Regions from separate parts of the Rhizobium leguminosarum genome, predicted to be linked through region 1. Evidence: riboswitches for the same ligand, from Rfam matches in the RefSeq annotation. Region 1 holds a riboswitch; each other region holds the start of a gene.
What was found. A riboswitch is a leader RNA that binds a small molecule or an ion and turns the genes downstream of it on or off. The one in region 1 is predicted to bind cobalamin.

Region 1 (3,235 bases):
GCGGCGGGATGTCAATGCGGGTCGCTTGAGCATGGTCAGTAGGTCGTACGACCGCCGCTCAGGTCGAACGTCGATGCGGTCGTGAAAGAGTTCTCTTCGGAGAGCAGCCAGACGACCATCGAAGCGATCTCATGAAGTTCAACAAAACGGTCGCGCGGAATGCGGACGCGCATATATTCGATAAATTCCGGTGTCAGCCCGTCCAATATAGGTGTCTTTGCTGTGGTCGGCGTTACCGCGTTCACGGCGATTCCCGTCTTTGCGAGTTCCTTGCCAAGAGACTTGGTGAAGCCCAGCACACCGGCTTTCGCTGCGCTATAGGCAGCGATGTTCGGATTTCCTTCCTTGCCTGCCACCGAAGAGATGTTCACGATCCGCCCGTAGTCGCGCTTTAACATGACCGGAACGACGTGGCGGCAGCAGTTGAAGGTTCCCGTGAGGCAGACATCGACAACATCTTTCCACTCGATGACATCGTATTCAATCGTGGGCTTAACCGGACCGGTAATCCCGGCGGAATTGACGAGGCCGTCGATACGGCCAAAAATCTCCTCGGTCGTCGCCGCCGCGTTTTTCACTGATTGGGGATCTGCGACGTTGACGCCGAAAGCGACCGTGCCGGAGCCGAGAGCGGAAGCGCTGTCCTTCGCCATGTTTTCGTTCAGGTCCCAGATTGCCACCTTGCCACCAGACTGGATGACGCGCTCTGCGATAGCGTAGCCGATGCCGCGCGCACCGCCTGTGATGACGATGATGCGTTCCTTCAAGTCGATCATGTTCATTGGGCCGTTATCCTCCGATCGAGCCGCCGATAGCCGAATATCATTTGGAATTCCGGGATTCGCCTTCAGCGTATCGATATAAAGGCCCGGAATAAAGATACCTCGCCCTCGCCCGGCGTCGGCGATCCCCGACATCGGTTTGCTCACCTTGAGTGTCGTGACTGTGCGATTGAGGCCATGCTCCACCGCACTGCCCTAGGTGTTCAGTCCCCATCCATCATGGAAGACCAGATCCTCCAGCGGCAGCCGCTGCCGCCAGCCTTTGACGGAGAGTTCCGGCTCGTCATAGAGCCGATCGACGAAACCGGCACAGAGCCAGGCGACTACTTCGATATGCTCGGGTATGCCGAGAATGGTTTTCAGATCGCCTTCGCGGAAGATGCTGACCCAACCGATGCCGACCCCTTCCGCCCGCGCCGCCAGCCAGAGATTCTGGATGGCGCAGACGGTCGAGTATGAATCCATCTTCGAATTGTGGGTGCGCCCCAGCACCACGCTGCCGCTGCGCGTGGGATCGCAGGTCACACATATGCCGAGCGGCGCCTCCACGATGCCTTCGAGCTTGAGGGCGCGGTAGGCCTGCCGCCGATCGCCGGCAAACATCAGCGCCGCCTCGTCGTTGGCGCTCGCGAAGGCATCCCGGACGCGCGCCCGCACAGCGGCACTTTTCACCAGAATGAAATTCCACGGCTGCATGAAGCCGACGGAGGGTGCGTGGTGAGCGGCCGTCAGCAGACGCTCTACAACGTCGTCCGGCAAGAGATCGGGCAGGAACTGGCTGCGAACGTCACGCCGCGTCATGATCGCATGATAGACGGCCTCGCGTTCGGCCACGGAAAAACCGGACGCCGCCGAAAGGGCATCCTCATCAAAGGGTCGCATCGTCAAATCCCCAACAACGCAACCGCCCCGCCGTCCGCGCGGATCGGTCTATCTTTGCCAGGCCGGTCTTCTGACTTGGCGTCATCCGTCTGCCGCAGCCTTCCCGGCAAGAAGCCAGTGGCGTGATGAAGCGGCAAGCGTCGGCCTTACAGCGTTGGGCACGTTCCGGCCTTGCACCGGATTCCCGATTCTCCCGCCTTACCGGCGGGCACCTGACGGCGCATCTATTTCAGCAAACCGGCGCGGCGGCAAGCCGCGAACCAGATGGTTGATTCTAGCCGCGCGCGCCAAGCGGTGCCATCTGTCTCTCTTCTTCGGCCGGGGCGTAGGGAACATGGACGCGCGACATACCTCTTCTCTCCAGCGGGGCGAGGCAGATCTCCAGCGGGCGCAATAGCGAAATAACACGTGTGTGCTCCGGCATCCCATTCTACTTTATGATTTATTCACATATCAAATACACACTGCGTTTGCGCGTTTTGGGTTGCTATCCGCACATGGGCATGAGGGCTCGTGATGTGATCGTCAGCGCGGATGCCCGTATTGAGACGCCGGTCGGGAACATGTTCGACTGAGCTGCAATTCTAGGCTGCCGCGGAATGTTCCATTTTTTGAAAACGATGCCTCTGACAGCCAAGCTGGCGGCGATTATCGTGGCCGTCAACCTCTGCGGCATTTCCGCTTTCGCCACCTATACCTGGATGTACGAAACCCGGGCTCTGATCGATGGCGCCAAGGCCAACTGGTCCAAGGATGCGGAGCAGTTTGCCTCGCTGGCCGCCGGCGGGGTCAAGTGGGGCAAGGCGAATGCGGTCCGTGAAGCCTATTCGCTCTACCGCGATGACCCTTCGCTCGATCTCGTGCAGTTTGCCGCATTCAACTCTGAGCCTGCCGCCGTCGACACGTGGACACGCGATGGCATCAACGGTTTGCCCGCACCGGCCGATCTGGTGAAGAGCCTCGGTGCCAAGCCGGAGAAAACGACGATCGACGACAGCGGAATATCCGCCGGCGTGGTCACGATCATCGCGCCGCTCCCGTTGGATAAATCAGGCAAGGCCACCGGCTATATCGTTACCAACTGGTCCGTCGAAAAAATCGCTGCTGAAGTCAGGCAGAAGGTTCTCGTTTCGCTGTTCACCCAGTCGCTGATCACCGCCTTGGCCGTCGTCGCCTTCCTTCTCGCCATGCGCAGCCTTGTTGGCCGGCCCATCAGAATCCTCAGCGAAAGAATCAGCGCGTTGCAGAAAGGCGATCTGGTCTCCCCTGTCACCTACAAGGAAAATGGCGACGAGATCGGTTTTCTGGCACGCGCGTTGGAAGTTTTCCGTCATGAGGCGATATCGAAGGTCGAAAGAGAGCAGGCCGCTGCCGAGCAGAGCGCTTCGCTCGACGCCGAACGGGCACGCAACACATTGTTCACGGAAGAGGCCAGCAAAACTCAACGGCTGGTCATGACCGCTCTTGCAACTTCATTGGAAAAGCTTGCCGCAGGCGACTTCTCGATACACCTGGCCGATCTCGGCCCAGAATTCGATAAATTGCGGCGGGATTTCAACAACATGGTCGAA
Region 2 (3,235 bases), 1.8 Mb from region 1:
GGGCCGTGGGGCGAATGGATCTATAAGGGCCTTGCCATCCTTTTGATCGGCTGCCCCTGCGCGCTCGTCATTTCGACGCCGGCGGCAATCGCCGCTTCGCTTTCGGCAGGGGCGCGGCGCGGCCTCTTGATGAAGGGCGGCGCTGTGCTGGAAACGCTCGGCAAGGTGACGATGGTCGCCTTCGACAAGACAGGCACGCTGACAGAAGGCAAGCCTCAGGTGACCGACATCATTTCCTTTGGCCTGAGCGAGGCGCAGGTGCTGTCGCGCGCCGCGGTGCTGGAGCAGGGTTCCAGCCATCCGCTGGCGCTGGCGATCCTCAACCGCGCCAAGGCGGACGGCGCTCCCGTGCCGCCGGCCTTCGAGCTGGAAGCGCTGCCGGGCAAGGGTGTCAGCGGCAAGGTCGGTGGTGAGACGCTGGATCTGCTGTCGCCGCCTGCCGCCCGCGAGCGCGGGACGCTCAGCGCGGAACAGGATGCACGCATCGCGGCGCTGAACGACGAGGGCAAGAGCGTGTCGGTGCTGCTCGTCAACGGTGTTGTGGCCGGCCTGATCGCCATGCGCGACGAGCCGCGCGAGGATGCCGAGGCCGGGCTCGCTGCCCTCAAATCAGCAGGCGTCAAGGCGATGATGTTGACCGGCGACAACAAGCGGACGGCGGCAGCCGTTGCCGGCATGCTCGGCATCGACTGGCGCGGGGAGATGATGCCGGAGGACAAGCAGCGGGTCGTCGGCGAATTGAAGCGCCAGGGCTTCATCGTCGCCAAGGTCGGCGACGGCATCAACGATGCTCCGGCACTGGCAGCGGCCGATATCGGCATCGCCATGGGCGGCGGCACTGATGTGGCGCTGGAGACGGCGGATGCCGCCGTGCTGCACGGACGCGTTGGCGACGTGGCGCGGATGATCGAACTTTCCAAACGCACGATGCGCAACATCCTGCAGAATATCACCATCGCACTCGGGCTGAAGGCGGTGTTTCTGGTGACGACGATCATAGGCATCACCGGGCTCTGGCCGGCGATCCTCGCCGATACCGGCGCCACCGTGCTGGTGACGATCAACGCGCTGCGGCTGCTTCGGATAAAGATATAACATTCCTACTTCCTCCCTCCGGCGTTCGTCACCGGGGGATGTCCTATCGACGATTCGGGCCTGATCTTGAATCGAAACGCGGACCGGCCATAGGGTCGGCTCTCTTCGTCGGGGCTTTCTCCACAGCCTGCTTTCCTTAAGCTTTCGTTATCCATGTTTTTCACAGGAACGTAGCGATTTCAAACCTGTCGTAACGCAATGCACAAACCATCCGTTGACGCGAATTTGGATTGGCGTACTATATCTAGTGTTCGAGGTTCCATCGATTCGTAGGGATCGATGGCTAAGACGGGAATTCGGTGCGTTTCGCCATCATGGCGCGGCAATGCCGGAGCTGCCCCCGCAACTGTAAGCGGCGAGCAACTGTCCGATTTCAGGTCACTGGAGCATGATGCTCCGGGAAGGCTGGGCAGGAGCTTTGACCCGTGAGCCAGGAGACCTGCCTCGAACGAAACGTCCACGGGCGGGGTGTCCGGAAGGTCGCGTTGCATGGCTGCGGGGAATCTCCGCATCGCGTTTCGCAGGCCGAGCCTCCGCATAAGCCACTTCGGGGTGAAGTCATGTCAGTATCTCAGTTCAGGCCGCCACCCGTGCTAGGTAGAGGGCGGAGTATGCCCAGCGGCTAAACAGCCGCATAGCTCACATCACCGGAGACTTTCCACGGATGTCGACAGATTTCCGATCGATGTTCTGTGCCCAATCGCGTCGTCACGAGGAATATCATGACCATTACCGTCTACAGCAAGCCTGCCTGCGTCCAGTGCACTGCCACTTACCGCGCCCTCGACCGCCTGGGCGTGGATTATGACATCGTCGATATCTCTGAGGATGCCGAAGCGCTCGATCGCGTCCGCAGCCTCGGCTACATGCAGGCGCCCGTCGTCATCGCCGGCGAGCAGCATTGGGCGGGCTTCCGTCCCGACATGATCAGCGCGCTTTCCTGAGGAAAAGCGATGGGTCTGATCGTCTATTATTCCAGCCGATCCGAGAACACCCATCGGTTCGTCGCCAAGCTCGGACTGCGCGCGGCGCGCATTCCGCCAAGTGGCGCAGACGCGTTCCATATCCGCGAACCCTTCGTGCTGATCGTGCCGACTTATAGCGGCGACGGCGGCAAGGGTGCCGTTCCCAAGCAGGTGATCCGTTTCCTCAACGATGCGGAAAACCGAGGACACATCCGCGGCGTGATCGCTGCGGGCAACAGCAATTTCGGCGAGACATACGGGCTCGCCGGCGACGTGATCTCAATGAAGTGCCAGGTGCCTTACCTCTACAGGTTTGAGCTGCTGGGCACAGAAGCGGATGTCGCCAACGTCAAACACGGAATGGAACGGTTTTGGACACGGGAACAAATCTGACGCGGGATGCGGGCGCAAAACCGCATCACACTGTTGCTCATCCTGTCGTGGAAAGGCCGCTGAAGGCAGCCGAAACGCTCGACTATCACGCGCTGAATGCGATGCTGAACCTCTATGACGATGAGGGGCGGATCCAGCTCGACAAGGATCGAATGGCCGCCAAGCAATATTTCCTCCAGCATGTGAACCAGAACACGGTGTTCTTTCACAATCTGAGGGAAAAGCTCGATTACCTCGTGACCGAGGGCTATTACGAGCAGGAGGTTCTCGACCAGTATTCCTTCAATTTCGTGCGGGATTTGTTCGACCAGGCCTATGCCAGGAAATTCCGTTTCCCGACCTTCCTTGGCGCCTTCAAATATTACACCAGCTATACGCTGAAGACTTTCGACGGAAAGCGCTATCTCGAGCGCTACGAGGACCGCATCTGCATGGTAGCGCTTGCCCTCGCGCGCGGCGACGAGGCCCTTGCCCGCGACATGGTCGACGAGATCATTTCCGGCCGTTTCCAGCCGGCAACGCCGACCTTCCTCAACGCCGGCAAGAAGCAGCGCGGCGAACTGGTTTCCTGCTTCCTGCTGCGCGTCGAGGACAATATGGAATCGATCGGCCGGTCGATCAATTCGGCGTTGCAATTGTCAAAGCGCGGGGGCGGCGTGGCACTGTCGCTGACGAATATCCGCGAGGCGGGCGCGCCGATCAAGCATATCGAGAACCAATCCTCGGGCATCATCCCCGTGATGAAGCTGCTCGAAGACAGTTTCTCCTATGCCAACCAGCTC
Region 3 (3,235 bases), 160 kb from region 1:
ATCCAATTTCATAAGCATGGCTAGACAACTAGGCGGGGAGAGGCCCGGTCAAGGGCGGAGATGGTCGTACAGTCCGCTTGCGATGCAATTGCGGCGAAAAACCGGCGGTTGGAATAAATTTTGATGACGTAAGTCTCTGATAAATGACGATATTTTAGGTGGGGTAAGTCGTGTTTTGGTAGCCACGCCTGTGAACTGGCGATTGGGCGGCCGCCAAGGCCGGTTGACTTCATCCCTGCGCTTGCCTAACCATCCGGATAACGGATGGTCGACTGACCATCCTGACATAACGGATGGTTCCGGATCGGTGTTGCGCCCCTCCGGATGAAAAGGGAATGTGACGGGGCGGACCCAAGCCGGGCGCCTTCATCACAGCCGACCCCGCGACTGTAGAGCGGTCAGGGTCTTCCATCCGGCATCAGGCCTTTCGGCTGACGGCTTGCAATAGTGCAAGCGGGCGGGATGGACGACATGCCGGAAAAGCCACTGGATATGCATGGTGATCAACCGGGGTCGGACGCCTCTCAAGTCTACGAATCGTCCACCTTTTCACTGATGCAGCCGGGAAGGCGAGGATGATCCGCTGGCACGATCAGGGCGACCGGTTTCCGGTCTGCCCCGATCGCGGCCGATAACCGCGAGCCAGGAGACCTGCCATGCGTGCCGGGCGAGAAGCCCACACCTGGGCACTATGCCCGTTGCCAGCACGGAGGTTGTCTTGGCTGAACGATTGAATTCAGCGCGGCCTGGTGCGGCGCACGCCACGCCTCCAAGCAGCGCTGCAGGAGGAGTGTTTTCGGCCGCTTATGTCGAATGCTGGGTACCCCCCTCTGTCCTGCCGGACATCTCCCCCACAAGGAGGGAGATCGGCAAGCAGCACGACCGTCGTCCTACATCAATTGTTTGGAGAAAAGCTCTCGGCGATTCAATCTCCCCCCTTGTGGGGGAGATGTCCGGCAGGACAGAGGGGGGTGTCACACCCTCAGTAACCGAGACAGATGCACTCGGAGCAAGCCACGGCTACGCACCCTCCCTGAGGGGCGTTTGAATATGACCGCCACCTTCATCCTGGGCGGCGCGCGCTCCGGCAAGTCGCGCTTCGCCGAAGCCCTTGTCACCGCGACCGGCCTCGACCGTCACTATGTCGCGACCGGCCGCGCCTGGGACGAGGAGATGCAGGCGCGCATCGCCCAACACCAGGCCGATCGTGGTCCGTCCTGGACGACGCATGAAGAGCCGCTCGACCTCGTCGGCAAGCTTACCGCCATCGACGGCGAGGGGCGCATCGTCCTCATCGATTGCCTGACGCTCTGGGTCACCAATCTGATGATCGAGGAGCGCGATATGGCGACGGAATTTGCCGCCCTTGCCGATTTCCTTCCCGCCGCGAAAGCGCGGCTCGTTTTCGTTTCCAACGAGGTGGGTCTCGGCATCGTGCCGGACAATCGCATGGCGCGGGATTTTCGCGATCATGCCGGCCGGCTGCACCAATCGATCGCGGCGAAGGCCGCTGAAGTCTATTTCATCGCGGCAGGCCTGCCGCTGAAAATGAAGGGTTAAGTCCATGAACCAGCAGAAGATTCCCGCAACCGTCATCACCGGCTTCCTCGGCGCCGGCAAGACGACGATGATCCGCAACCTGCTCACCAATGCCGGTGGCAAGAAGATTGCGTTGATCATCAACGAATTCGGCGATCTCGGCGTCGACGGCGACGTGCTGAAGGGCTGCGGTGCGGAGAATTGCACCGAGGACGACATCATCGAGCTCACCAATGGCTGCATATGCTGCACGGTTGCGGACGATTTCATTCCGACGATGACGAAGCTGCTCGAGCGCGAGCAGAGGCCCGACCATATCGTCATCGAGACTTCTGGCCTTGCCCTGCCGCAGCCGCTGGTCGCCGCCTTCAACTGGCCCGACATTCGCACCCAGGTGACCGTCGACGGCGTCATCACGGTGGTCGATAGTGCTGCCGTTGCCGCCGGTCGTTTCGCCGATGACCATAATGCCGTCGACGCGCGCCGCGCCGAGGATGAGTCGCTCGATCACGAGAGCCCGATCGAGGAGTTGTTCGAGGATCAGCTGACCTGCGCCGATCTCATCGTGCTCAACAAGACCGACCTGATCGACGCTGCCGGCCTCATCAGGGTGCGCGACGAGGTCGCCTCCCGTACGGTGCGCAAGCCCGTGATGATCGAGGCACGGAACGGGGAGGTGTCGGCCGGCATCCTGCTCGGCCTGGGCATCGGCACGGAGGACGATGTTGCCAATCGCAAGTCGCATCACGAGCTGGAGCAGGAGGACGGTGCGCCGCACGACCATGACGAATTTGACAGCTTCGTCGTCGAGCTCGGCCCGGTCGCCGATCCCGCCGGCTTCATTGAGTCGCTGAAGACTGTTATTTCAGCCCATGATGTGCTGCGCCTCAAGGGTTTCGTCGATGTCTCGGACAAGCCGATGCGGCTGCAGCTCCAGGCCGTCGGCAGCCGTATCGACCATTATTTCGACCGTGCTTGGGGCGCGAGCGAAAAGCGCGCCACGCGCCTTGTCGTTATCGGCCTGCGCGAAATGGATCAGGACGCGGTAAGGGCGGCGATCGAAGCGCTGGCATAGACGGATGCATCTGCTTCTGGTTCAACAGGGAACGATCAGCGACGGCGAGGAGGCAATCGACTTCGGGCAGACGCCGGGCGATATCCTGTTCCTGTCGGCGGCCGACAGCGAGCTTGCCGCGATCGCAACCGCCCATCGCGAGCGCGGGGCGGCACCTTCGCTGAGACTCGCCAGCCTGATGAGCCTCAAGCACCCGATGTCTGTTGATACCTATGTCGAGCGCACGGTGCGGCATGCCAAGCTGATTATCGTGCGCGCTCTCGGCGGTGCCAGCTATTTCCACTATGCGCTGGAAGCGCTGCATGCGGCTGCGGCCCGCGCCGGTGCACTGATTGCGGTCTTGCCGGGCGATGCCAGGCCGGATGCGGGGCTTGTGCCTTTCTCCAATGTTGATCTCGACGATCTCAATGCGCTCTGGGCCTATCTGATCGAGGGCGGCGATGCCAACGCGCAGGCTTTTCTTGACTATGCCGAGGCGATGCTGTCGGGCGCCGAGAAGCCGGCGCCGGCTGTGCCGCTGATGAAGGCAGGTATTTGGTGGCCGGGGCGGGGGTTGATCGGGGTTGAGGAGTGGCGGCGGGTTGCTGTTGCCGCGGTGTCTTCGGGTGTGGTGCCCGCCTT
Region 4 (3,235 bases), on a different replicon from region 1:
GGTCGGCAAGTTCGAATGCCAATTCATCATCGAGAAGTGGGACGACATAATTCCCAATCTCGTTGCCGATAAATACGACGCGATCATCTCATCCATGTCGATGAGCCTCGAGCGGCGTCAAAAGATTGCCTTCACGGAGAAATACTACAACAGCCCCTCCGTGTTCATCGCTCGGAAGGATTCGTCGATCAGCGATGTCAGCCCCGCTGGCCTCGGCGGCAAGATCCTCGGGGTGACGTCGTCGACGGCGCAGGAATCCTACGCTAACCATGTCTATCCGGAGATGAAAAAGAAGGTCTTCCGGTCTTCGCCTGAATTGTACAAGGGGTTGTCGGACGGCAGCGTCGATATCATCCTGGAGGACAAACTCGCCATCTACGACTGGATCGCCAACACCAAGGCGGGAACCTGTTGCGAGTTCAAAGGGCCGGATCTGGTCGACGTTATATACTTCGGCGAAGGTGCCGGGATCGCGCTCCGCCTGGATGACAAGGAGCGTCTGACGCGTCTTAACGAAGCGCTGAAGAGCATCAAGGCCGACGGGACTTACGATATGATCAACGCAAAATATTTCCCGTTCAGCATCCAGTAGTTCGCCATTCAAATTGTCATGTGACAAATGCGGGATGGCCGGCTTTCCGCCGGCCATCCCCATCGGCCGTAATCGCTATGCGGCTTTCGCCACCTCGCCGTGCGGATCGAGGACATATTTCGTCGCCGCTCCCTGGTCGAAGCTCTCATATCCATTGGCGGCATCGTCGAGCGGGATGACCTTGGCGTTGACGATATCGGCAATTGGCAGCCGGTCGTGGAGGATCGCCTGCATGAGCTGACGATTATATTTGATCACCGGAGTCTGGCCTGTGTGGAAGGACTGCGCCTTGGCCCATCCGAGGCCGAAACGGAGCGAAAGATTGCCGTGTTTGGCGGCGTTGTCGACGGCGCCCGGATCCTCGGTAACGTAGAGGCCGGGAATACCGATCGAACCTGCGGCACGGGTAATCTCCATCATCTGATTGAGCACGATTGCCGGCTGTTCGCCGCCCGAGTGGCCGCGTGCCTCGAAGCCGACCGCATCGATGGCGCTGTCCACTTCGTTGGTGCCGACGACCTGCGCGATCATGTCGCCAAGACGGTCGCTCTTCGACAGGTCGATCGGTTCGAAACCAACCTTTGCCGCATGCGCCAGGCGGTCCTTGTTGAAATCACCGATCATCACGACTGCAGCGCCGAGAATGCGAGCCGAAGCCGCAGCCGCAAGGCCGACCGGGCCGGCGCCGGCGACATAGACGGTCGAGCCGACCCCAACGCCTGCACGCACCGCGCCATGGAAGCCGGTGGGCAGAATGTCGGAGAGCATGGTGAGATCGCGGATCTTCGCCATTGCCTTGTCCCGATCGGGGATTTTCAGCAGGTTGAAATCTGCATAGGGTATGGTGACGTAGCGTGCCTGTCCGCCGATCCAGCCGCCCATGTCGACATAACCGTAAGCACCGCCGGCGCGGGCCGGGTTTACCGTCAGGCAGACACCGGTATCCTGAGACTTGCAGCAGCGGCAACGGCCGCAGGCGACATTGAAAGGCACCGAGACGATATCGCCGATGTCGAGCATCTCGACGTCGATGCCTTTCTCGATGATCTCGCCGGTGATTTCATGACCGAGGACCAGGCCCGGCATCGCCGTCGTGCGGCCGCGGACCATATGCTGATCGGAGCCGCAGATATTGGTCGAGATCACCTTCAGGATGACGCCGTGTTCGATGCGGCGGCCGTCGGGCGCTTCCAGCTTCGGATCGTCGATGTCGCGGACTTCGACCTTGCCCGGCCGGAGATAAACGACGCCTCTATTTTTGCTCATGGATTCCTCCCACTTGTTTGAATGCCTCGATCTGCAACCGATGCAGTCGATGGCAACCTTCCCTCCGGCCTGCCTCCTCCGCAGCCCGGTGTCCACAACACGAGGATACCGCCGCATCGGGCGATATTCGATTTTGCAAAAGGGACAGATTGGATAGAAAAGAGGCGTGAACGCCGGGTTTTTCGCCTGTCGTTCCGCTCGTGATCGCCCGCCGAATCTATCGATTTGCTGTGCCAAGAGCTGGTTCCGGCTCCAGAATCTCCTTTCGATCCATCTCGATATCTTTCCGGATGTCTATCCGGCGATTTCTTTGAGGATTTCAGTTCTTCTACCGCTGCAGGGCAGCGCCGACGTCCGGCCGGCTTCCCATGGTCCATTTCGCCAATTTGCGAGATAGCGCCTTGAACACCACAAACAAACCATGCCTGACGGAAAACAGCGATCAAAAAAACGACATGGGCGCAACTCAAAGACGACAGTCGGTGAAGTCGCAATAGATCGCTGCGCAGGGGAAATAATTGATCCCGCGAATACGGCGGTTTTCCGGATCCTCCGGGAGATTTGATTGCCGTCTGCCTTGAGGACGGAGTTTACGCGCGATGCGGTCGCCGGCTGCGGCTGACGTCGATTGCCGTATGCCAGAACACGGCGCCGAGGATGATCGCGCCGCCGAAAAAGGTGGCGATGGGCGGCTGCTCGGAAAACAGCAGCCAGACCCAGAATGGTGTGAGGACGATCTCCATCGTGCCGATCAGCGCGGCTTCTGCCGGCCGCATCCGTTTCGCGCCGGCAAGGAAGAGCACCAGCGCCAGCGAGAAATTGGTTGCGCCAAAGGCGGCAAGAACGATCCAGTTGTGCAGGTCGAGGGAACCGACCGAACCGAACGGGGCAAAGATGGCAAGCGTCAGAAAAGCGCTGACCACGGTCGGCGGCAGGCTCGGCACGTCGGGACTGATGCGCGGGATGATGATGACGAGCGCGAAGGAGATGGTCATGCCAAGCGCCAGCAAATCGCCCACACCGGTCCCGCCGCCGATCGACGAGGCGACGATGACTGCGACGCCGAGGAGCGAGATGCCGCCGGCAATCAACGTCCGCCTGGCAACCCTCTCCCTGAGGAGGAACCAGCCGAGCAACGCTGCGATGAAAGGCGCGGTCGCATAGATCATCGTCACATTGGCGACGGTGGTCATATAGAGCGCCCCGATGAAGCATACCTGACTGAAGGTCTGGCATGCGATCATGGCAAGACCGGACGGATGGAAGACGGATCGCCATTGCTGCCGTGACATGCCCCCTTCGAGGAAAAAGCAGGGGATCAGCAGAAACAGGCCGCCGAACAACGACCGCCAGGCGATCGCCGTCCATACGTCGGTC

Region 2: it holds a riboswitch for cobalamin, as region 1 does, so the genes downstream of both, nrdH (glutaredoxin-like protein NrdH) here and bluB (5,6-dimethylbenzimidazole synthase) in region 1, are expected to answer to the same signal.
Region 3: it holds a riboswitch for cobalamin, as region 1 does, so the genes downstream of both, cobU (bifunctional adenosylcobinamide kinase/adenosylcobinamide-phosphate guanylyltransferase) here and bluB (5,6-dimethylbenzimidazole synthase) in region 1, are expected to answer to the same signal.
Region 4: it holds a riboswitch for cobalamin, as region 1 does, so the genes downstream of both, fdhA (formaldehyde dehydrogenase, glutathione-independent) here and bluB (5,6-dimethylbenzimidazole synthase) in region 1, are expected to answer to the same signal.

Annotation. Positions count from the first base shown of each region.
Region 1 covers NZ_CP016286.1:1,742,811-1,746,045, forward strand. The annotation lists gene BA011_RS08755 (SDR family NAD(P)-dependent oxidoreductase) at 36-782, opposite strand; gene bluB (5,6-dimethylbenzimidazole synthase) at 978-1,664, opposite strand; cobalamin riboswitch at 1,707-1,895, opposite strand; gene BA011_RS08765 (HAMP domain-containing methyl-accepting chemotaxis protein) at 2,264-3,235, shown strand, end outside.
Region 2 covers NZ_CP016286.1:3,539,981-3,543,215, reverse strand. The annotation lists gene BA011_RS17390 (heavy metal translocating P-type ATPase) at 1-1,095, shown strand, start outside; cobalamin riboswitch at 1,333-1,557, shown strand; gene nrdH (glutaredoxin-like protein NrdH) at 1,818-2,039, shown strand; gene nrdI (class Ib ribonucleoside-diphosphate reductase assembly flavoprotein NrdI) at 2,049-2,453, shown strand; gene nrdE (class 1b ribonucleoside-diphosphate reductase subunit alpha) at 2,555-3,235, shown strand, end outside.
Region 3 covers NZ_CP016286.1:1,906,452-1,909,686, reverse strand. The annotation lists gene BA011_RS09565 (chloride channel protein) at 1-18, opposite strand, end outside; cobalamin riboswitch at 278-674, shown strand; gene cobU (bifunctional adenosylcobinamide kinase/adenosylcobinamide-phosphate guanylyltransferase) at 1,051-1,560, shown strand; gene cobW (cobalamin biosynthesis protein CobW) at 1,565-2,614, shown strand; partial or broken gene cobN (cobaltochelatase subunit CobN) at 2,619-3,235, shown strand, end outside.
Region 4 covers NZ_CP016291.1:226,221-229,455, reverse strand. The annotation lists gene BA011_RS38150 (transporter substrate-binding domain-containing protein) at 1-592, shown strand, start outside; gene fdhA (formaldehyde dehydrogenase, glutathione-independent) at 668-1,858, opposite strand; cobalamin riboswitch at 2,078-2,277, opposite strand; gene BA011_RS38140 (DMT family transporter) at 2,449-3,235, opposite strand, start outside.